One region of the Bradyrhizobium sp. Kon10 genome, then DNA from elsewhere that is predicted to be linked to it. Evidence: predicted binding sites of a transcription regulator. Region 1 holds the regulator's gene; each other region holds the start of a gene.
The links. Region 1 encodes PhoB, which activates phosphate uptake and scavenging genes when phosphate is short. Its sites were predicted from a motif close to TGTCATNNANCTGTCAT; they were not measured.
Positions count from the first base shown of each region.

Region 1 (7,375 bases):
TGCTCCTGGTGCCGAATGCGCTGCGTGAGGCAGCCTCCGCGCTCGGCCTGCCGCGCTCGCTGGTGATCAAGCGGATTGCCTATCGTTCTGCCCGTTCCGGTCTCATCACCGGCGTGCTGCTCGCCACCGCGCGTGTTGCCGGCGAAACCGCGCCGCTGCTGTTCACCGCGTTGTCGAACCAGTTCTTCAGCCTGGGCCTGAACAAGACCATGGCGAACCTGCCGGTCACCATCAACAACTTCGTGCAGAGCCCCTATGCCTACTGGAAGCAGCTGGCCTGGAGCGGCGCGCTGCTCATCACCCTGACCGTTCTTGCCCTGAATATTGGCGCGCGCATTCTTGGCGCCGAGAGGACCGCAACATGAGTGATCTGTCCGTATCGATGAGCGCGGCCGGTGGACTGCCGCACGCGCCGGTGCTGCCCGAGGCGCCCCCCAAGGTGACCGTGCGCAACCTGAACTTCTACTATGGCGAGCACCACGCGCTGAAGAACATCAACCTGACGCTCGGTGCCAACCGCGTCACCGCGTTCATCGGCCCGTCGGGCTGCGGCAAGTCGACCCTGCTGCGCATCTTCAACCGGATGTACGATCTCTATCCGGGCCAGCGCGCCACCGGTCAACTCATGCTGGACCAGACCAACATCCTCGATGCCAAGCTCGACCTCAATCTGCTGCGTGCCCGCGTCGGCATGGTGTTCCAGAAGCCGACGCCGTTCCCGATGACGATCTACGAGAACATCGCTTTCGGCATCCGCCTTTACGAGAAGATATCGAAATCGGAGATGGACGACCGCGTCGAGAAGGCGCTGCGTGGCGGCGCGTTGTGGAACGAGGTCAAGGACAAGCTCAACGCCTCCGGCCTCTCGCTCTCCGGCGGCCAGCAGCAGCGCCTCTGCATCGCCCGTACGGTCGCGGTGCGACCCGAGGTGATCCTGTTCGACGAGCCCTGCTCGGCGCTCGACCCGATCTCGACCGCCAAGGTCGAGGAGCTGATCCAGGAATTAGCCGAGAGCTACACGATTGCGATCGTCACCCACAACATGCAGCAGGCGGCCCGCGTCTCCGACAAGACCGCCTTCATGTATCTCGGCGAGCTGATCGAATTCGACGACACCAGCAAGATCTTCACGTCGCCGACCGATCGGCGCACGCAGGATTATATCACCGGCCGGTTCGGCTGAGGAGACGGGACATGGGTTCTGAACATACCGCAAAGGCTTTCGACACCGATCTCCAGGAGCTCACGCGCCTGGTCGCCGAAATGGGCGGGATCGCCGAGCGCATGATCGTCGATTCCGTCGACGCCCTGATCCGCCGCGACGTCGCGCTCGGCCAGCGCGTCGTCACCACCGACGCTGAGCTCGATACGCTCCAGAGACGCATCGAGGAGCGCGCGGTGCTCACGATCGCCCGCCGCCAGCCGATGGCGGTCGACCTGCGCGAGATCGTCGGCGCCATGCGCGTTGCGACCGATCTCGAGCGCATCGGCGACCTCGCCAAGAACATGGGCAAGCGCGTCGCGGCGCTGGAGACCGATTTCCATCCGCTCAAGCTGTTCCGCGGCCTCGAGCACATGACCGATCTCGTGCAGCAACAGGTCAAGTCGGTGCTCGACGCCTATGCCGCGCACGATCTGCCGGCGGCCATGGCGGTGTGGAAGGGTGACGAGGAAGTCGACGCCATCTGCACTTCGCTGTTCCGCGAGCTCCTCACCTACATGATGGAAGATCCGCGCAACATTTCGTTCTGCATCCACCTGATGTTCTGCGCCAAGAACATCGAGCGGATCGGCGATCACGCCACCAACGTCGCCGAGACCGTGTTCTACATGATCGAAGGTCAGGCCATGACCGACAAGCGGCCGAAGGGCGACATGACAACCTTCGCCACGACCCTCCCGAATATTTGAATCATCAAGGAGCGACGGCACCATGGGCGCACGCATTATGGTGGTTGAGGACGAGGAAGCTCTGACCGAGCTTCTCCGCTACAACCTCGAAGGCGACGGCTATGACGTCGAGACGGTGATGCGCGGCGACGACGCCGATACCCGTCTCAAGGAGCATCTTCCCGATCTGATCGTGCTCGACTGGATGCTGCCCGGCCTCTCCGGCATCGAACTGTGCCGTCGGCTGCGGGCGCGATCCGACACCAAGCAGTTGCCGATCATCATGCTCACCGCGCGCGGCGAGGAGAGCGAGCGGGTGCGGGGATTGGCGACCGGCGCCGACGACTACATCGTCAAGCCGTTTTCGGTGCCCGAGCTGTTGGCCCGCGTGAAGGGCCTGCTCAGGCGTGCAAGCCCCGAGCGGCTCGCCACCGTGCTCGCCTTTGGCGACATCGAGCTCGACCGTGACAAACGGCGTGTGGCGCGCTCGGGCCGGCCGATCGATCTCGGCCCGACCGAATATCGCCTGTTGGAGTTTTTCCTGGAGCATCCCGGCCGCGTATTCTCGCGCGAGCAGCTGCTCGACAGCGTCTGGGGCCGCGACATCTATATCGACGAGCGCACCGTGGACGTCCATATCGGCCGCCTGCGCAAGCTGCTCAATCTCGGCCGCGAGCAGGACCCGATCCGCACCGTGCGCGGCGCCGGCTATGCGCTGGATGATCGCTTTGCGAAGGCGGAGCAGGCGTAGGGTTTGCAAAGTTTTGGCGACACACTCAGTGTCGTCCCGGTCAAGCGTAAGCGCAGATCCGGGCCCCATAACCAACAGGGGCGTGCTTGTTGCTCGAAAAGCTAACTCCGAGTCCCCGTAACCACATCTTGCGGTGGGTTATGGGTCCCGGATCTACGCGCGCTTGAGGCGCACTTGTCCGGGACGACATCGAGTTTGTTGAGCCGCCGTCGCGTGACGACTCTCAGAACGACCTTACCGCGACGGCTTCACCGGCGCACGGCGGCGATCCGATGCTGGCTGGTAGGCGACGCGCGAGTGCTGGGCGCAATAGGGCAGGCCCGAGAGCGCCCTGCCGCCGCAGAAGAAGAAATCCGCGCTCGAGGGATCGCCGACCGGCCAGTGGCAGGTTGCCTCGTTCAATTCAAGCAGCGACAGCCGCTGGCTCATCGGCACCACGTTGTCGTAGGTGACCGGTTCGGCCTCCATCTCGACCTCGAAGGCCTGCGCCAGCGCGGTGTTGCCGCGCGCGACGGGGCGGGTCACCCGCATCATATGCTGCGCGGGACGCGCCTTGCGCGGCCGTGGAGCAGCTGAAGACGGGCTCTTGGCGCGGCCGGACAGGCCGAGTCTGTGCACCTTGCCGATCACGGCATTGCGGGTCACGTTGCCGAGCTCGGCCGCGATCTGGCTGGCCGAAAGTCCGGCCTCCCAGAGCTTTTTCAGCTGTTCGACGCGATCGTCGGACCAGGTCAAAACCGTCATTGCACCCTTTCCTTCGCCGCGCGCCAGCCATCCTGGGGCACACAGCGAATGCTAAGCCTCGAAAAACCCGTGCCGTCAGAATCCCTTAAGGCTCGTCGGGCGCGCCTAGAACGCCCGAACGCTTACGCCGGTACATGAGGACTTAGAGATCAGAACCGCTGCACGAGATGTCGTATCTGACAAGCCAAACGCTACAATATGGCGTGACTCACGCGCAAGAGTCTGCCGACTCGCTTCCACATGTTCCGTGGCCAAAACCCGCAAATTCGGCACCGCAAGACTACGGATTCAGCCTTTCGCGAGGCTCTCCGGCGGCATTGACACCCGTGATGCCAAGCATAAGATAGTGACACGTGCCGCCCTTAAAAGGCGGCACGTTTCGTTTTCCGGACCAATGATGCGCTGCGCAAGGCGCGTTCAGGCCGTCTGAAACATCCAAGAGACCATCATGACCAACAGCGCCGCGCCGCATTTGCTTCCCGTTTTCGCCAGGGCCGAGATCGGCTTCGAGCGCGGCGAAGGCTGCTGGCTGATTGCCACCAACGGTGATCGCTATCTCGATTTCACCTCGGGCGTGGCGGTGAATGCGCTCGGCCATGCCCATCCCGCGCTGGTGAAGGCATTGCAGGAGCAGGCCACAAAGCTCTGGCACATGTCGAACCTGTTCCAGAGCCCGGACGGCGAGAAGCTCGCGGCCCGCCTTTGCAGTGAGAGCTTTGCGGACTTCGTGTTCTTCTGCAATTCCGGCGCCGAAGCGCTGGAATGCGTGATCAAGGTCGTGCGCCGCTATCAAGCCGTGAAAGGTCACCCCGATCGCTATCGCATGATCACGTTCGAGGGCGCCTTTCACGGCCGCACGCTCGCAACGCTGGCTGCGACGGGCTCGGCAAAATATCTCGAAGGTTTCGGTCCGCCGATGGACGGTTTCGACCAGGTCGCTTTTGGCGACCTCGACGCAGTGAAGAAGGCGATCGGGCCGCAGACCGCGGGCATTCTGATCGAGCCAATTCAAGGCGAGGGTGGCGTGCGTTCGGCGCCCCCGGCGTTCTATCGCGCATTGCGCCAGCTTTGCGACGAACGCGGCCTGTTGCTGGCGTTCGACGAGGTGCAGACCGGCATGGGCCGCACCGGCGACCTGTTTGCGCATCGACGTTTCGGCATCACGCCGGACGTGATGTCGCTGGCCAAGGCGCTCGGCGGCGGCTTTCCGATCGGCGCCTGCCTTGCCACCGCGGAAGCGGCCTCCGGCATGACGCCCGGTTCGCACGGTTCGACCTTCGGCGGCAATCCGCTTGCAATCTCGGCGGCCAATGCGGTGCTCGACGTCATGCTCAAGCCCGGCTTCTTCGACCATGTGCAGAAGATGTCGCTGCTGCTCAAGCAGAAGCTCGCCTCCGTGATCGATCGCCATCCCGACGTTGTCAGCGAACTCCGCGGCGAGGGTCTTCTGATCGGCATCAAGGCCGTGGTGCCCTCCGCCGATCTCGTCGCCGCGCTGCGCGACGAAAAGCTGCTCACCGTCGGCGCCGGCGACAATGTCGTGCGCTTCCTGCCGCCGTTGGTCGTCACCGAGGCGGAGATCGAGGACGGCGTCGCCCGGCTCGAGCGCGCCTGCACCGCGATTTCGGCAGGCCAGACCAAGCGGGCGGCAAGCTGATGAGCAAGACACCAAAGCACTTCCTCGACATCAACGAGCTGCCGCTGTCGGAGCTCGAGAGCATGCTCGCTGCCTCGTCCGCCATGAAGGCGAAGCAGAAGGCGCATCAGCCGGTCAAGCCGCTCGAAGGCAAGACGCTGGCGATGATCTTCGAACGCCCCTCGACGCGGACGCGGGTGTCGTTCGACGTCGCCATGCGCCAGCTCGGCGGTGAGCCCATCATGCTGACCGGCGCGGAAATGCAGCTCGGCCGCGGCGAGACCATCGCCGACACCGCGCGCGTGCTGTCGCGCTATGTCGATGCCATCATGATCCGCATCCTCAACCACGAGGCGCTCTTGGAGCTCGCGGCGAACGCGACCGTGCCCGTCATCAACGGCCTGACCCGGCAATCGCATCCCTGCCAGGTGATGGCCGACCTCATGACCTATCAGGAGCATCGCGGCCCGATCAAAGGCAAGACCGTGGCCTGGACCGGCGACGACAACAATGTGCTGGCGTCCTGGGCTCATGCGGCCGAGCGCTTCAAGTTCCAGCTCAATGTCGCAACGCCTCCGGAGCTCGCGCCGAAGAAGCCGATGCGCGACTGGATCAAGGCCACCGGCGCGCCGATCGTGCTCGGCACCGATGCGGAAGCCGCCGTGCGCGACGCCGATTGCGTCGTCACCGACACTTGGGTGTCGATGGGCGACAAGGAAGGCCAGCACCGCCACAACGTGCTCAAGCCTTACCAGGTCAATGCGAAGCTGATGTCGCTGGCCAAGCCCGACGCGCTGTTCATGCACTGCCTGCCCGCGCATCGCGGCGAGGAGGTCACCGACGAGGTGATAGACGGCCCGCAATCGGTCGTGTTCGACGAGGCCGAGAACCGCCTGCACGCGCAGAAGGGTATCCTGGCCTGGTGCTTCGACGCGGTGAAGTAACGCGGGCCGCGGTGAAGTAGGTTTGGATCGTCGTCCTGGCGAAAGCCAGGACCCATTACCACCGGCTTTCGTTTGACGAAGATCGGCAATTGCCATCCCATGCCGCAACTCCTGCCTGGGGTAATGGGTCCTGGCTTTCGCCAGGACGACACTGAGTTTGCCGTGCTTGCGTGCGATCCAATCGTTGTCCGGAACACTGCGCTCCACGCCCCCCTTCCATTTCCCTCCTCCGACCCCAGATAAAGCGCCATGGTTTCCCAATCCCCTGACATGAACACCGGGCTCGAGGGCCCGGTTCGCGCGCCATCCGCGGTTCCGATCGATGACGCAGTGCTGCCTTACGAGGTTGACGCGCTCGATGTGCGCGGGCGGCTGGTGCGGCTTGGTCCGGCACTCGACGAGATCCTGACCCGGCACGATTATCCCGCGCCGGTCGGCAAGCTGCTGGGCGAGGCCATCGTGCTGACGACGCTGCTCGGCTCGGCGCTGAAATTCGAGGGCCGTTTCATCCTCCAGGCCCAGACCGACGGTCCGGTGTCGTTCCTGGTGGTGGACTACAACGCGCCGGATCGCTTGCGCGCCTATGCCCGCTATGACGCCTCGCGCCTTACCGGGGCAAAGGATTCCGGCGCCTTGCTCGGCCACGGCCATCTCGCCATGACCATCGACCAGGGGCCAGACATGAGCCGCTATCAGGGCCTCGTCGCGCTCGACGGCGGCAGCCTGGAGGACGCCGCCCACGAATATTTCCTGCGCTCCGAGCAGATCCCGACGCGCGTCCGCCTCGCGGTCGGCGAGGAGTGGCGCTCGAACGACGGCGGCAAGCATCGCTGGCGCGCCGGTGGCATGCTGATGCAGTTTTTGCCGAAGGCGCCGGAGCGCGCGCGGCAGGCCGACCTGCATCCCGGCGATGCGCCCGAAGGCATCGAAGTGCACAGCGTCGCCGAGGACGATGCCTGGGTCGAGGCGCGCTCGCTGATCGAGACCGTCGAGGACGTCGAGCTGATCGATCCGGATCTCTCCGGTGAGCGGCTGCTCTATCGCCTCTTCCATGAGCGCGGCGTCCGCGTGTTCAAGCCGCTGAGCCTGAAAGCGCAATGCTCCTGCTCGCGTGATGCGGTCGCTTCGATGCTGAAGAGCTTTTCGCCCGACGATCGCGCCGCGATGGTCAAGGACGACAAGGTCGTGGTGACCTGCGAGTTCTGTAGCTCGGTGTATGAATTCACACCGCATGATGCGGGCGTGGAAGACGCGTAAGGGGTCATTCTCCGTCATTGCGAGGCACGCATTCGGTGTCATCGTCCGACTTGATCGGGCGATCCAGTACTCCGAAACGTCAGTGATCGAGCCGATAGGCCGCGGCGTGCTGGATTCCCCGCCTTCGCGGGGAATGACAGGTAGGCTAGTTTA
Region 1 is NZ_JBVVOZ010000002.1:402,406-409,780, forward strand. It holds gene pstA (phosphate ABC transporter permease PstA) at 1-365, shown strand, start outside; gene pstB (phosphate ABC transporter ATP-binding protein PstB) at 362-1,183, shown strand; gene phoU (phosphate signaling complex protein PhoU) at 1,195-1,911, shown strand; gene phoB (phosphate regulon transcriptional regulator PhoB) at 1,934-2,641, shown strand; gene AC0L2O_RS04880 (GcrA family cell cycle regulator) at 2,876-3,385, opposite strand; gene AC0L2O_RS04885 (acetylornithine transaminase) at 3,834-5,042, shown strand; gene argF (ornithine carbamoyltransferase) at 5,042-5,965, shown strand; gene AC0L2O_RS04895 (Hsp33 family molecular chaperone) at 6,215-7,222, shown strand; gene apaG (Co2+/Mg2+ efflux protein ApaG) at 7,368-7,375, opposite strand, start outside.

Region 2 (7,375 bases), 370 kb from region 1:
GGGAAGCGAAGGCATGAGTTCTGAAGCTGCTTCGGGCGCAATGAGCGGACTGCGCGTCATCGATCTCACGCGCGTGCTCGGCGGCCCCTACTGCACGCAGATTCTCGCCGACCATGGCGCCGACGTGATCAAGGTCGAGCCGCCGGCGGGCGACGAGGTCCGCGACTGGGGCCCTCCCTTCCACGAGGAAGACGCGGCCTATTTCGTCGGCATCAACCGCAACAAGCGCTCGATCGGCCTCGACCTCGCCTCCGAAGGCGGCCGCGCCGTGCTGCTCAAGATGCTCGAGACGGCCGACGTCCTGATCGAGAATTTCAAGCCGGGCACGCTGGAGAAATGGGGCATCGGCAATGAGAACTTGCGCGAAAAATTCCCGCGCCTCGTGCATTGCCGGATCTGCGGCTTCGGCGCCGACGGCCCGCGCGGCGGCAATCCCGGCTATGACGCCATCATCCAGGCGATGACCGGCATGATCGCGGCGACCGGCTCGCCGGAGAGCGGGCCGATGCGGATCGGCGTGCCCTTGGTCGACATCACCACGGGACTCTACGCGGCGATCGGCATTTTGATGGCTCTGTCGGAGCGGCAGCGCTCGGGCCAGGGTCAGTTCCTGGAGACGACGCTGTACGAGACCGGCCTTGCCATCATGCATCCGCACACCGCGAATTATTTCATGCACGGCAAGCCGCCGTCGCTCACCGGCAACGAGCATCCCAACCTCGTTCCTTATGCGATCTTCCCGACCAGGACCGACGACATCTTCATCGGCGTGGGCAATGACGGCACCTTCCGCAAGCTCGCGAAGGAGATCGGCAAGCCCGAGCTCGGCACCGATCCGCGCTTTGCCCGCAACAAGGACCGCATCGCAAATCGCGAGGCCCTGCGCGCCGAGCTTGCCGCGGTGTTCAGCCAGCACGAGGCCGAGCCGCTGTGCAATCGCCTGCTTGCTGCGGGCCTGCCCGCCGGCCCCGTGCAGAAGATCGACCATGCGTTGACCAATCCGCACACGATCGCCCGCGGCGATGTCATCGAAAAGGATTGGTACAAGGGCGTGGCGTCGCCGATCCGGCTCGATCGCAGCAAGCCGAGCCTGCGCCGCCTGCCGCCGAAATTCAGCCAGCACGCCGCCGAGGTGCTGGGCGAGTTCGGCTATTCCAGGGCCGAGATCGACGCGATGGTCGAGACCGGCACGGTCTGCGGGCCCGAGCGCAAGCGCTGACGCTGCGCTCCCTCTCCCGCCTGCGGGAGAGGGCTGGGGAGAGGGTATCTCCGCAACGGGACAATCCCCGGGAGGAGAGAGCCCTCACCCGCGCCTTCGGCGCGACCTCTCCCGCAAGCGGGAGAGGCAAGGGAGGCCGCGGTGCGATGGTCGACCTCACACATCCAATACCGCACTGCGGCGCGGGCGCGTGTGTGCACCGCGAATGGATGAGACAGCGCGCGGCATTCGCCTATTTGACGGCTTTCCTTTTGCCGCGCTTGCCGCTTTCGTTTCGCCCGCTTACACAGTCATGTGAACGTCATGTGGCGCTGCTAGCGCAAGCGATCTTTTTGACGGCCAAGGGAGGTTTACTTGATGGCTCTTCGACATTTTGGGGCAGCCGCAGCATTTGCGGTGACGGTTGGCATGAGCGTTTCGCCGGCGCTGGCCGTGACTGAAATCCAGTGGTGGCACGCCATGACCGGCGCGAACAACGATGTCATCGTCAAGCTCGCCACCGACTTCAACGCGTCGCAGAGCGACTACAAGGTGATCCCGACCTACAAGGGCAACTACGCCGATACGATGAATGCCGGCATCGCCGCGTTCCGCGCCGGCAACGCCCCGCATATCATGCAGGTGTTCGAAGTCGGCACCGCCACCATGATGGCCGCGACCGGCGCCGTGAAGCCCGTCTACAAGCTGATGGCTGAGGCCGGCGAGAAGTTCGATCCCAAGATCTACCTGCCCGCCATCACCGGCTATTATTCGACCTCGAAGGGCGAAATGCTGTCCTTCCCCTTCAACTCGTCATCGACGGTGATGTGGGTCAACCTGGACGAGCTGAAGAAGGCGAATGTCGAGATCCCGAAGACCTGGCCGGAAACGTTCGCGGCCGCCAAGAAGCTGCACGACAACGGCCACCCGACTTGCGGTTTCTCCGGCTCCTGGGTCACCTGGGTCAATCTCGAGCAGCTCTCCGCCTGGCACAACGTGCCGCTCGCCAGCAAGGCGAACGGCCTCGACGGCTTCGACACCGTGCTGGAGTTCAACGGCCCGCTGCAGGTCAAGCATCTCGAGAAACTGGTCGAGCTCCAGAAGGACAAGACCTACGACTATGCCGGCCGTACCAACACCGGCGAAGGCCGCTTCACCTCGGGTGAGTGCGCGATTTACCTGACCTCGTCCGCCTTCTTCGGCAACGTCAAGGCGCAGGCCAAGTTCAACTTCAACGCCGTGCCGATGCCGTACTATCCCGACGTCAAGGGCGCGCCGCAGAACTCGATCATCGGCGGTGCCTCGCTCTGGGTCATGGGCGGCAAGTCGGCCGAGGAATACAAGGGCGTCGCAAAATTCCTGACCTTCCTCTCCGACACCGATCGCCAGGTCTACATCCACAAGGCCTCCGGCTATCTGCCGATCACCAAGGCGGCGTATGAGAAGGCGAAGGCGGAGGGCTTCTACAAGGACCAGCCCTATCTCGAAACGCCCCTGCTCGAGCTGACCAACAAGGAGCCGACCGAGAATTCGCGCGGCCTGCGGCTCGGCAACATGGTGCAGCTGCGCGACGTCTGGTCGGAAGAGATCGAGCAGGCGCTCGCGGGCAAGAAGACCGCCAAGCAGGCGCTGGATTCCGCGGTCGAGCGCGGCAACGTGATGCTGCGGCAGTTCGAAAAGACCGCCGTGAAGTGAGGCCCATGAGCGGCAGGCCGCGACCCGGCCTGCCGCTCTGCTGACACCATGCAAAAGCAAGCCATTTTCCAGTCAAAGCTGTTGCCCTACGCGCTGGTTGCCCCGCAACTCGCGGTGGTCCTGATATTTTTCTACTGGCCGGCTGCCCAAGCCGTGATCCAGTCCTTCCTGCTCCAGGACGCCTTCGGTCTGTCGACGAGCTTCGTCTGGTTCGACAACTACGTCGAACTGTTCAAAGACCCCGCCTATTTCGAGACGATCGTCCGCACCTTCTTCTTCTCGTTCGCGATCGCCGTGTCCTCGCTGTCGTTCGCGCTCCTGCTCGCGGTGATGGCGGACAAGCCGCTGCGCGGCTCGATGTTCTATCGCACGCTGCTGATCTGGCCCTATGCCGTCGCGCCGCCCGTCGTCGGCGTGCTCTGGATTTTCATGCTGCATCCTTCGCTCGGCGTGCTCGCGCGATATCTGCGCGCCGCCGGCGTCGACTGGAATCCGCTGCTCGACGGCAATCAGGCGGCTGCGCTGATCATCGTGGCCGCCGCGTGGAAGCAGATCTCCTATAATTTCCTGTTCTTCCTCGCCGGGCTGCAAGCCATCCCGAAGAGCGTGTTCGAGGCCGCTGCGATCGACGGCGCGCGCCCGATGCGTCGGTTCTGGACTGTCACCTTCCCGCTGCTGTCGCCGACCATCTTCTTCCTGCTGGTCGTCAACATCGTCTACGCCTTCTTCGACACCTTCGGCATCATCGACACCATGACCCGCGGCGGTCCCGGCACGTCGACGGTGACGCTGGTCTACAAGGTCTATTCCGACGGCCTGCTCGGCGGCAATCTCGGCAGCTCGGCGGCGCAATCGGTGATCCTGATGGTCATGGTCATCGTGCTCACCGGAATCCAGTTCCGATTCGTCGAGCGCAAGGTGACCTACTGATGGTCGAGCAAGAGGGCTTTCGGCGCTACGTCGCCCATTTCATTCTCTGGATCGGGATCGCGATCGTCGCGTTTCCCGTCTATATCGCCATCGTCGCCTCGACCCAGGACAACGCGTTGATCGCCAACGGGCAGATGTCGCTGTTGCCGGGCGGCCATTTCTTCGAGGTTTATTACCAGACCATCTTCGTCGGCACGAGCGGCTCGACCCGCGAGCCGGTCGGCAACATGATGCTGAACTCGCTGGTGATGGCGCTGTTGATCGCGGTCGGCAAGATCGCGATCTCGATCATCTCGGCCTATGCGATCGTCTATTTCCGCTTTCCGTTCCGGATGCCGATCTTCTGGATCATCTTCATCACGCTGATGCTGCCGGTCGAGGTGCGCATCTATCCGACCTACAAGATCGTCGCCGATCTGCACATGCTCGACAGCTACGCGGGGCTCGCGCTGCCGCTGATCGCGTCGGCGACCGCGACGCTGCTGTTCCGGCAGTTCTTCATGACCGTCCCGGACGAGCTGCTGGAGGCGTCACGCATCGACGGCGCCGGCCCCTTGCGCTTCTTCTGGGATACGCTGTTGCCATTGTCGCGCACCAACATGGCGGCGCTGTTCGTGATCCTCTTCATCCTCGGCTGGAATCAATATCTCTGGCCGCTGCTGATCACCACGCGCGACGACATGCAGACGATCCAGGTCGGCATCCGCAAGATGATCACCACGACCGACGCGCTGACCGAGTGGCCGGTCGTGATGGCGACCGCCGTGCTGGCAATGCTGCCGCCGGTGTTCGTCGTCGTCGCCATGCAGAAATTGTTCGTGCGCGGGCTGGTCGAGACGGAGAAGTGATTTTTTATGGCTAACGTCACCCTGCGCAACGTCCGCAAGACCTATCCCGGCGGCTTCGAGGCCATCAAGGGCGTCAACGTCGATGTCGCCGACGGCCAGTTCTGCGTGCTGGTCGGCCCGTCCGGCTGCGGCAAGTCCACGCTGCTGCGCATGGTCGCAGGCCTCGAGACCGTCAGCGGCGGCGAGATCGACATCGGCGGCCGCGTGGTCAACCAGATCGAGCCCGCCGACCGCGACATCGCGATGGTGTTCCAGAATTACGCGCTCTATCCGCATATGAGCGTCTTCAACAACATGGCCTACGGCCTGCGCAACCGCGGCATGAAAGAGGACGAGGTCAGGACCCGCGTCGACGAAGCCGCGCGCGTGCTCGAGCTCACGCCGATGCTGGAGCGCAAGCCGCGCCAGCTCTCCGGCGGCCAGCGCCAGCGCGTTGCCATGGGCCGCGCCATCGTGCGCCAGCCGAAGGTGTTTTTGTTTGACGAGCCGCTCTCCAACCTCGACGCCAAGCTGCGCATCGCGATGCGGGTCGAGATCCGCAAATTGCAGCGCCGGCTCAGCACGACCTCGATCTATGTCACCCACGACCAGCTGGAGGCGATGACGCTGGCTGATGTTCTCGTCGTCATGAATGGCGGAGAGGTCGAGCAGGTCGGCAATCCGCTGGCGATCTACGAGAAGCCGGCAACGACCTTCGTCGCGTCCTTCATCGGCGCGCCGCCGATGAATTTGATGTCGATCCGCCAGGACGAGATCAAATCGCAGCTCGGCAACATCGAAGCCGGCATCATCGGCATCCGCCCGGAAGATTTCGCCATCACCGACCAGACGCCAGCCGGCGGCATCGCGCTGCCGCTGACGGTCGAAGCGATCGAGCGCGTCGGCGCCGAGACCTTCATCTACGGCTCGCGCGCACAGGACGAGCAGCGCATCGCCGCCAATCCCGGCGAGCTGCCGCCCGGCGAGGTCATCGTCCGCATTCCCGGCTCCGAGGCGCCGCCGATCGGTCAGAAAATCCGCGTCGCCGCGGTGCGGGCGAAGCTGCATCTGTTCAGCGGCGACGGGCGGACGCGGATCGAAATCTGACCGGTTCCACTGGCGCTCAACAAAACCTGCGAAAACAACCCCATGCACAGTAGCCGAGGGTCTGTTTTCATTGGCATAAATCGCTCGTGAGTCGTCATACCCGGGCTTGTCCCGCCATGACGAAGCGGAAGCATCTGTGTAGCAAAGACGGGCAACCGCGCATCCACAGCCTCCGGCCTACGTCCTTGAACCCACACGGGGATATGACCATATTGCTGACCAAGGGGTGCCTTGACGGGCCCTGAAACACCAAAGTCGCTTCGAGAGGACTTTGTAAACTATGTCTCGTGTTCCCACGCTTTCCAGTCCGTTCCTTCTGGGCTTCGACGAGATTGAGCGCGTGCTCGATCGCGTCGTCAAAGGCGCCGACGGTTACCCTCCCTATAATATCGAGAGGTGCGACCGATCCGAGGGCCAGCCCGAGCGGTTGCGCATCACGCTGGCGGTCGCCGGATTCACCCGTGACCAACTCGATGTAACCATTGAGGAAAACCAGCTCGTGATTCGCGGGCGGCAGCAGGACGACAAGACCCGGCAATACATTCATCGCGGCATCGCCGCGCGCCACTTCCAGCGCACCTTCGTGCTGGCGGAGGGAATGCTGGTGCTGGGTGCGGATCTGAAGAACGGATTGCTGGCGATCGATCTTGCCCGGCCGGAACCGGAGAGGATCGTTAAGACAATCGCTATCAATGAGCACGAATAATGGAACGAGTAGCGGACTCGACCGCTTAGTTTCTGTGAAGGAGTCGAGACCATGAGTGAAGGTCACGTTGCGTTCGAATACGAAGCCCAGAATGTCTCCCCGGAGACGCTGGCGACCCTCGGCGAAGGCCATATCGCCTATGTGAAGCAGATCCGCTCCGAAGATGTGCCGGGCCTGTTTCCGGAAGCGCCGAAAATCGCGCCGGGCCTCAAGCTGTTCGCGCTCCATGCCGCCGACGGCACGCCGATCATGCTGACCGACAGCCGCGAAGCCGCAGTCGCCAATGCCTGGAGCAACGAGCTGCAAGCGGTGAGCGTGCACTGAGCGCGCGCACTGACGCGCGACTGACGAATTCAAATGCGCGGGCATGCCTCGATCGAGGCGGCCCGCGTTTTCTTTGGGCGCTTGGGCCAACATTTGTCAGACGCCTGAGCGACCCGCCAGCCGCGCACGGATATCCGGCTTCAGCACCTTGCCGACCCTGGAGCGCGGCAGATCGTCCCAGACTTCGATCTGTTTCGGCGTCTTGACGCTGCCGATTCGCTGCTTGACGAAGGCCGCCAGCGCGGTCGTATCGACGCTCCGGCCGGCGCGAGGCTGCACCACCGCGACGATCCGCTCACCCCATTTCTCGTCCGAAAGGCCAATCACGGCGCAGTCCTGCACCGCCTCGTGCGCCCGCAGCGCGTTCTCGACCTCGATCGAGTAGACGTTGAACCCGCCGGTGATGATCATGTCCTTGGCGCGATCGACGATATAGAGATAGCCGTCGCCGTCGATGTAGCCGATGTCTCCGGTGTGATGCCAGCCATGCGCGGAGGCCTCCGCCGTGGCCTCGGGATTTTTGTAGTAGCCCTCCATCAGCAGCGAGCCGCGGACCACGATCTCGCCGCGCGCGCCTGATGGCAGCAA
Region 2 is NZ_JBVVOZ010000002.1:32,208-39,582, reverse strand. It holds gene AC0L2O_RS03265 (CaiB/BaiF CoA transferase family protein) at 14-1,219, shown strand; gene ugpB (sn-glycerol-3-phosphate ABC transporter substrate-binding protein UgpB) at 1,577-2,893, shown strand; gene ugpA (sn-glycerol-3-phosphate ABC transporter permease UgpA) at 2,942-3,823, shown strand; gene ugpE (sn-glycerol-3-phosphate ABC transporter permease UgpE) at 3,823-4,671, shown strand; gene AC0L2O_RS03245 (sn-glycerol-3-phosphate import ATP-binding protein UgpC) at 4,678-5,757, shown strand; gene AC0L2O_RS03240 (Hsp20 family protein) at 6,038-6,463, shown strand; gene AC0L2O_RS03235 (BQ00720 family protein) at 6,515-6,787, shown strand; gene AC0L2O_RS03230 (AMP-binding protein) at 6,884-7,375, opposite strand, start outside.
Region 2: ugpB (sn-glycerol-3-phosphate ABC transporter substrate-binding protein UgpB) is a predicted target of PhoB. The motif match lies at 1,508-1,524, and genes of this name have one in related genera.

Region 3 (7,375 bases), on a different contig from region 1:
AACCCGCCGGCGCTGCTGACGCGATGTCCCTCGCCGAGGAAGCGACGGACGTCACCGTCGCCGAGGAAAGCCTCGCCGAGCCTGCCGCTGTCGCGGAGATCACGGACGAGTTCTCGCTCGACGCCGCTGCGGAGGCCGAAGACGACGCCGTGCTCGCGGCGATCGCGATGGAGATGGCCGCGCCCGATCCGGAGTTCGACGAAATCGTCGAGCCCATGGAGATGGCTGCGGAGATCCCGGAGCCTGTGGCCGCGGACGTCGCGCCGCCGGTTGCCGTCGACGTTCCTGAGCCGGTCACTGTGGAGCCGGCCGTCGCACCGCAGGTTGAGGAGCCCGTCATCGAGGCGCCGATCGCAATGGAATCGCTCGCCCGCCTCACCGATGCGATAGCAGAAGCCGCCGCCGAAGTGATGGAGCAGCCGGCCATGGCAATGGCGGCCACGGCAACGTTCGGCGCGGCGCCGACCGCGACATTGCCCATGCCCTCGCCCCTGCCCGAGCAATCACTCGGCGCAACCATCCTGGCCAGCGGCATGCTGCAAAAGCCCCGCACTGCGGCCAACGACGCACTGGCGCCAATCCGCAGGATGACGCAAGCCGAAAAGATCGCGTTCTTCTCGTAAGCGGCGCTCGCTCTCCTGCAACCCCCTATGCTCATGATGGCGGGACCAGCGTGATTCAGATCACGCATGCACCCAGAGTGATCGCAATCACGGACCCAAGGCTCGAACGCGGCCAAGCTTCGGCGCAACCAATCTCGCATCGAGATGAGTGCCAAAGGAGCACGCCATGTTCCGCCTAAAGCCTTTCCTGATGATCACGGGCCTGCTGGGAAGCCTGTTCGGCTTCGCCTGCGGCCCTGTTTCCGCACAAGTCGCCCCGGTCGAGCCGGCCCCGACCGCGCTGCAAGGCCCGGAGCAGCGGGTCGCGCTGGTGATCGGCAATTCGAACTACCAGAACGCGCCGCAGCTGGCGAACCCCGACAATGACGCGCAATCGATGGCGCAGTTCCTGAACTCGGCCGGCTTCGAGGTGATCTCGGCGACCGATTTGACCCAGAACGACATGCTCCGCGTCGTCCAGGATTTTTCGGCAAAAGTCTCCGCGCGCGGTCCGAATACGGTGGCGATGGTCTATTACGCCGGACACGGCGTGCAGCTCGCCGGCGAGAACTATCTCGTTCCCGTCGACGCGAAGGTCTCGAACCAGACCGAGCTCGTCAACAACTCGGTGCGTCTGGTCGACGTGATGTCGACGCTGGAGACGATCCCGAGCCGGATGCGCATCGTCATCCTTGATGCCTGCCGCAACAACCCGTTCCCGAACGTCAACGACGCCAGCCGCGGTCTCGCCATCGTCGATGCGCCGAACGGCTCGATCGTCGGCTATTCCACCGCGCCGGGCGCCGAGGCGCTCGACGGTGCCGGCGGCCACAGCCCCTACACACAGGCCTTCCTGAACATCGCGCGCGAACCCAACGTGCCGATCGAGCAGCTGTTCAAGCGCGTGCGTCTCGAGGTCAACCAGACCACCAGCGGCGCGCAGATTCCGTGGGAGAGTTCGTCGCTCACCTCCGACTTCACCTTCTTCGGCGACACCGCCGTCGCCGCCAACCGCGCGCCGGTGAATGCGCCGGTGGTGCAGATGGCCTCCAACCTGCCGAGCCGCTCGACCCGCCAGGCCTATGATTATGTGCTGTCGGAAGGCCGGCCCGAATACTATCAGGAGTTCATCGAGATGTATCCGCACGACCCGCTGTGCGACCACATCCGCTGGCTGCTGTCGAACCTCCTGATCTCGCAGGCCTGGCACAAGGCGGTGCTTGCGAACTCGCCGCTCGGCTACAAGAGCTTCTACGACAGCTACGGCAACAGCCCCTATGCGCAGGTCGCGCTGAAGCTCGAGAAGCAGCCGAAGCTGATCCCGCTGATGCAGGCGACGAAGTTCTTGGCTCCGCAGAATATCGCCCCGACCTTGAAGCTCGGCAATCTCGGCCAGCCCAAATACATGCCGCTGATGCAGCAGGGCAATGATCATGCGCAAGCAAACGGCAGTCTGCCGGTCGTGCAGAAGCAGGGCGAGGGCAATTTGATCGGCACTGGCGGCGCTGGCGGCAAGATCGTCACCCTGCCCGCGCCGACCAACACGACGACGAACAACGGCAGCATCGGCAAGATCGTGACGCTGCCGGTGACCAACACTACGCCAAATGCCGGCAACGCCAACGCTAACCCGGGCAAGATCGTGAGCATGCCGGTGAATGTCGGCAAAGGCGGCTCGAACATCGAGGTCAAGACGACCGACGTGAAGACGACGAATGTCCAGGCGCAGACCAATCCAATCCACGTCAACAACGACGTGAAACTGAACAACAACCCGGTGAACAAGGTGCAGGTGCAGAACAACCAGCAGAACAACCGTCCGCAGTTCAATGCGATCGGCAATGGTGGCGGCAGCAACTTCCGCCAGTCGATGAACCAGTCGCCAGTCATGAATGGCGGCAACAACCACCGCGGCTTCATGCACTGATCACGACAAACCCCAAAGACGAGAAAGGGGCAGCGCCGCAACGCGCTGCCCCTTCTTCATGTGAGATGATCAGGCCACCAGCTCGGCGAACAGATCAGCATCGACATTGCCGCCGGAGAGCACGATGACGACATTCTTGCCGGCGACGTCGAGGCGGCCGGCGAGCAGCGCGGCGAGGCCGACGGCGCCGCCGGGCTCGACGACCAGCTTCAGCTCGCGATAGGCGAAGGCGACCGCCGCGCCGACTTCCTTGTCCGAGGCGGTGACGCCGCGCGCCAGTAGCTTGCTGTTGATGGCAAAGGTCATCTCGCCGGGAATCAGGGCCATCAGCGCGTCGCATATGGTGCGGCCTGCCGGCGCATGCGGCTCGCGGTGGCCTGCGGTCAGCGACAGCCCGTGATCGTCGAAGGCCTCGGGCTCGGCCACCACAATCTCGGCGAGCGGAAAGCGCGCCTTCACCGCAGTCGCAACGCCGGCGATCAGGCCGCCGCCGGAGGCCGGCGCGACCACGATGTCCGGCTTAAGGCCGAGCGCTGCCATATCCTCCGCGATTTCGCGGCCGGCAGTGCCCTGCCCGGCGATGACGAAGGGATCGTCATAGGGCCTGACCAGCGTCGCGCCGCGCTTCTCGGCGATACCGCGCGAGATCGCCTCGCGGTCGTCGCGGTCACGGTCATACAGCACGACCTCGGCGCCGTAGGATTTGGTGCGCTCGCGCTTCGACAAGGGCGCGTCTGCCGGCATCACGATGGTCGCGTGCATGTCGAGGATCTTTGCCGCGGCCGCCACGCCCTGGGCGTGGTTGCCGGAGGAGAACGCGACCACGCCGCCGGCGCGCTTGTCCTGCGGAATCGAGGCGACCTTGTTGAAGGCGCCGCGGAACTTGAAGGAGCCGGTGCGCTGGAGCATCTCCGGCTTCAGAAAGACCTTCGCGCCGACGCGCTCGTTGAGCACGGGAAAGGACAACAGCGGGGTGCGGACGGCGAAGGGTGCGATCACGCGCGCTGCGGCATCGATATCGGCTGGGCCGATCGGGAGGAGCTGTTCGGTCATGTCAGATGTTATCGCGGCGGACGAGCCGCGGGCAAGACATCTCCGCGCGAGGATTTCGCCTGGTCAGGCGACGAAGCGTGGCTGATCCGCGCTGTTCCGGCCGGGCAGCACCGCGCCGACCGCCAGAATGCTGTCGACAAAAGCCCGGGCCGAGGCCTCCCAGGTGTAATTGGAGGCGAATTGGACGCAGGCCTGGCGGGAAACGTCGAGCGCTGCCAAGCAGGCATCGCGCAGATCATGATCCAGCGCGCCGACCGGCGCATCGCCTATGACGTCGCGGGGACCCTTCACCGGAAACGCCGCGACCGGCAAGCCGCTTGCCAGCGCCTCGAGCAGGACTAGGCCGAAGGTGTCGGTCTTGCTGGGAAACACGAAGACGTCGGCGGCCGCGTAGATGTCCGCCAGTTCCTCGCCGTGCTTTTCCCCCAGAAAGATCGCATCCGGATATGCCTCCTCCAGCGCGACGCGGGCGGGGCCATCCCCGACGATCACCTTGGTGCCGGGCAGATCGAGGTCGAGGAAGGCTTCGAGATTCTTCTCCACCGCGACGCGACCGACCGAAAGGAACACCGGGGCCGGAAGGCACAGGTCGATCGCACGCGGGTGGAACAAATGGGTGTCGACGCCGCGCGGCCACAGCACGACCTTGGCGAAGCCGCGCTCGGTCAGTTCGCGGGCGAGCGCCGGGGTTGCCGCCATCACCGCTCGGCTGGCGCTGTGGAAGCGCCGCAGCGCGCGCCAGATCAGGGATTCCGGAACCGGCACCCTGGCGCGGACATATTCGGGGAAGCGGGTGTGGAAGCTGGTCGTGAACGGCAGCCTGCGCTGGCGACAGAAGCGGCGGACCATCAGGCCGATCGGCCCCTCCGTCGCAATATGGATGCTGTCGGGCTGGGCCTGTTCGATCAGCTTTGCAATCCGGGCCGGGCGCGGCATCGCGAGCCGCACGTCGCGATAGCTCGGCATCGCGAAGGTGCGGAACGATTGCGGCGTCAGAAACGTGAGCTCGACGCCGAAGCCGTTCGCGGCGTCAGCGAGCTTGGTCAGCGTCCGAACCACACCATTGACTTGCGGGTGCCAGGCGTCGGTCGCGACCAGGATGCGCATCAGGCCGCCCTTGCCGCCACCTGGGGGACTTCCGCCGGCTTTTGCGCGTGATCCGCCCAGGTGATGATCTCGAAATGGCCGTCGTCGTGCTCGACCAGCGCGGTGCAGCTCTCCACCCAGTCGCCGCAGTTCATGTAGCGGATGCCGCCCTCGTCGCGGATCACGGCATAATGGATGTGGCCGCAGATCACGCCGTCGGCGTCGTGGCGGCGCGCCTCGGCGGCGAGCGCCTGCTCGAACGCGCCGATATAATTGACGGCATTCTTGACCTTCTGCTTGGCCCATTGCGACAGCGACCAATAAGGCACTTTGAACATGCGCCGGAAGAAGTTGACGAAGCGGTTCATCTGGATGGCGAAGTCGTAGGCCTTGTCGCCGAGATGGGCGAGCCAGCGCGCGTTCTGCACCACGAGGTCGAAGATGTCGCCGTGGATCACCAGAAACCGCTTGCCGTCGACGCCGGTGTGGACGGTGTTTTCGACCACATCGATGCCGCCGAAATGCGTGCCGTAATAGTTGCGCAGGAACTCGTCGTGATTGCCGGGAATGTAGATGACCTTGGCACCCTTGCGCGCCTTGCGCAAAAGCTTCTGCACCAGGTCGTTATGCGATTGCGGCCAGTGCCAGCTCGATTTCAGCGCCCAGCCGTCGACGATGTCGCCGACGAGATAGATGGTGTCGGCATCGTGGTAGCGCAGGAAATCCAGCAGAAGGTCGGCTTGCGAACCGCGGGCTCCGAGATGAACGTCGGAGATGAACAAGGTGCGAAAGCGCCTTTCAGGGCTCTCGTCACTCATATCGTAACTTCCCATGCGACAGCCTGTAACAATATCCCGTGACAGGGGGATGACCGATCGAAACCTTTGAGGCACCCTCAGATACGAATCAAACTCGCCTCGCCCTCCCTGCGAATATCAGCCGCATGCGACAATCAGGCGACATGCGCCGCAGACGCCCCGCCCAGGATCAGATTCACACTGTAAGTCACGATCGCAGGTGCGCTCCCTCGCCCGCTTGCGGGCAGGGCAATCGCATATGGTATTTTGGGAGGGCTGAACGCACGCCTCGTCCTTCGAGACGACCGCTTCGCGGTCTCCTCAGGATGAGGCTAAGCGGCATCGGTGCCCGTTGAAACTGCTGCCGCACACTCGGTCCTCATCCTGAGGGCCCGCCAACGGCGGGCGTCTCGAAGGATGGCCGCGAGGACCCATATGCGATTGCCCTACCCGCAAGCGGAAGAGGTCGAACTCGCCCGCGTCAGTAAAATTTGTAGAAATGATGGACCGGCCCATGGCCATGACCGACGCTGAAGCGGTCGGCGGCGGCGATCGCGGCGCTGATCCAGGCCTTGGCGTTGCGCACCGCCTGCTCAAGAGTGTCGCCCTTGGCGAGACCTGCCGCGATCGCCGAGGACAGCGAGCAGCCGGTGCCGTGGGTATTTTTGGTCGCGACGCGCGGCGCGGCGAGTGCGATCGTGCTTTCCGCGCTGACGAGATAGTCGATGCTCTCGGCACCCTCGCCGTGGCCGCCCTTGATCAGCACCGCGCGAGCGCCGAGCGCGAGCAGGCGCCGCCCCTGGCGCTCGATCTCGGCTTGGCTACGCGCGACCGGCTCGTCGAGCAGAGCGGCGGCCTCCGGCAGATTCGGCGTGATCACCGAGGCGAGCGGCACCAGCTTGTTGCGCAGGGCCTCGACGGCCTGCGGTGACAGCAGCCGATCGCCGGAGGTTGCGACCATCACCGGATCGAGCACCACATTTCGCGGAGCCCAGCGCGACAGCGCGGTTGCGATCGCATCGATGCTCAAGGCTTGCGCCACCATGCCGATCTTCGCCGCCCCGACATCGAGATCGGCGAACACGGCGTCGATCTGCGCGGTGACGAATTCGGCCGGCACCGCGTGAATGCCGGTGACACCATTGGTGTTCTGCGCCGTCAGCGCCGTGATGGCCGAGGCGCCGTAGACACCGAGCGCGGCAAAGGTCTTCAGGTCAGCCTGAATGCCGGCGCCGCCGCTCGAATCGGAGCCGGCAATGGTGAGCGCCACGGGCGTGGTCATCGCGGGATACGCTTGCTTGAGGGGGACACCGCCATGGCCTGTCCTACCGCGCTCAGGGAGCCCCAGCAAGCCGCACCGGCCGCCATTCGCGGCGCGCAAAACCGGCCCCGGCGAATCAGCCAGTCGCGATCCGGCGCGGCATTGTCGTCCCCGCAGTCGTGCAGAGGTTGCAAAAAATGGCCTTGATCCCGCTGCGGGCCTTGGCGTCCAGATCGATGAGTGACACGTTGGTGCCGGAATCAGTCCAGCGACACCAACGTTGCGGGCCGACCTCGGCCCGCAAGCCTCTCGGAGTGGAATCATGTGGGCCTACTTCGAACGCATCCTCGACTCCTCGATGTTTTCACCGCACGGCATCTGCCTGTTGTGGGAGCCCGAGTTGATCTGGCTCCACGTCGTCTCGGACGCCTGTATCGCGGCTGCCTATTTCTCCATTCCGTTTGCTCTCGCAATTCTCGTCATCAAGCGGCGCGACCTCCAGTTCGGCTGGGTGTACTGGGCGTTCGCGGTATTCATCACGGCGTGCGGCCTGACGCACCTGCTGTCGATCTACACGCTCTGGGTCCCGGCCTATGGCATCGAGGGCATCGTCAAGGCGGTGACGGCGGTGGCGTCGGTCTTCACGGCC
Region 3 is NZ_JBVVOZ010000013.1:150,062-157,436, reverse strand. It holds gene AC0L2O_RS19805 (hypothetical protein) at 1-623, shown strand, start outside; gene AC0L2O_RS19800 (caspase family protein) at 790-2,529, shown strand; gene AC0L2O_RS19795 (threonine/serine dehydratase) at 2,599-3,582, opposite strand; gene AC0L2O_RS19790 (glycosyltransferase family 4 protein) at 3,646-4,689, opposite strand; gene AC0L2O_RS19785 (UDP-2,3-diacylglucosamine diphosphatase) at 4,689-5,501, opposite strand; gene thiD (bifunctional hydroxymethylpyrimidine kinase/phosphomethylpyrimidine kinase) at 5,947-6,747, opposite strand; gene AC0L2O_RS19775 (ATP-binding protein) at 7,049-7,375, shown strand, end outside.
Region 3: AC0L2O_RS19785 (UDP-2,3-diacylglucosamine diphosphatase) is a predicted target of PhoB. The motif match lies at 5,525-5,541, and genes of this name have one in related genera.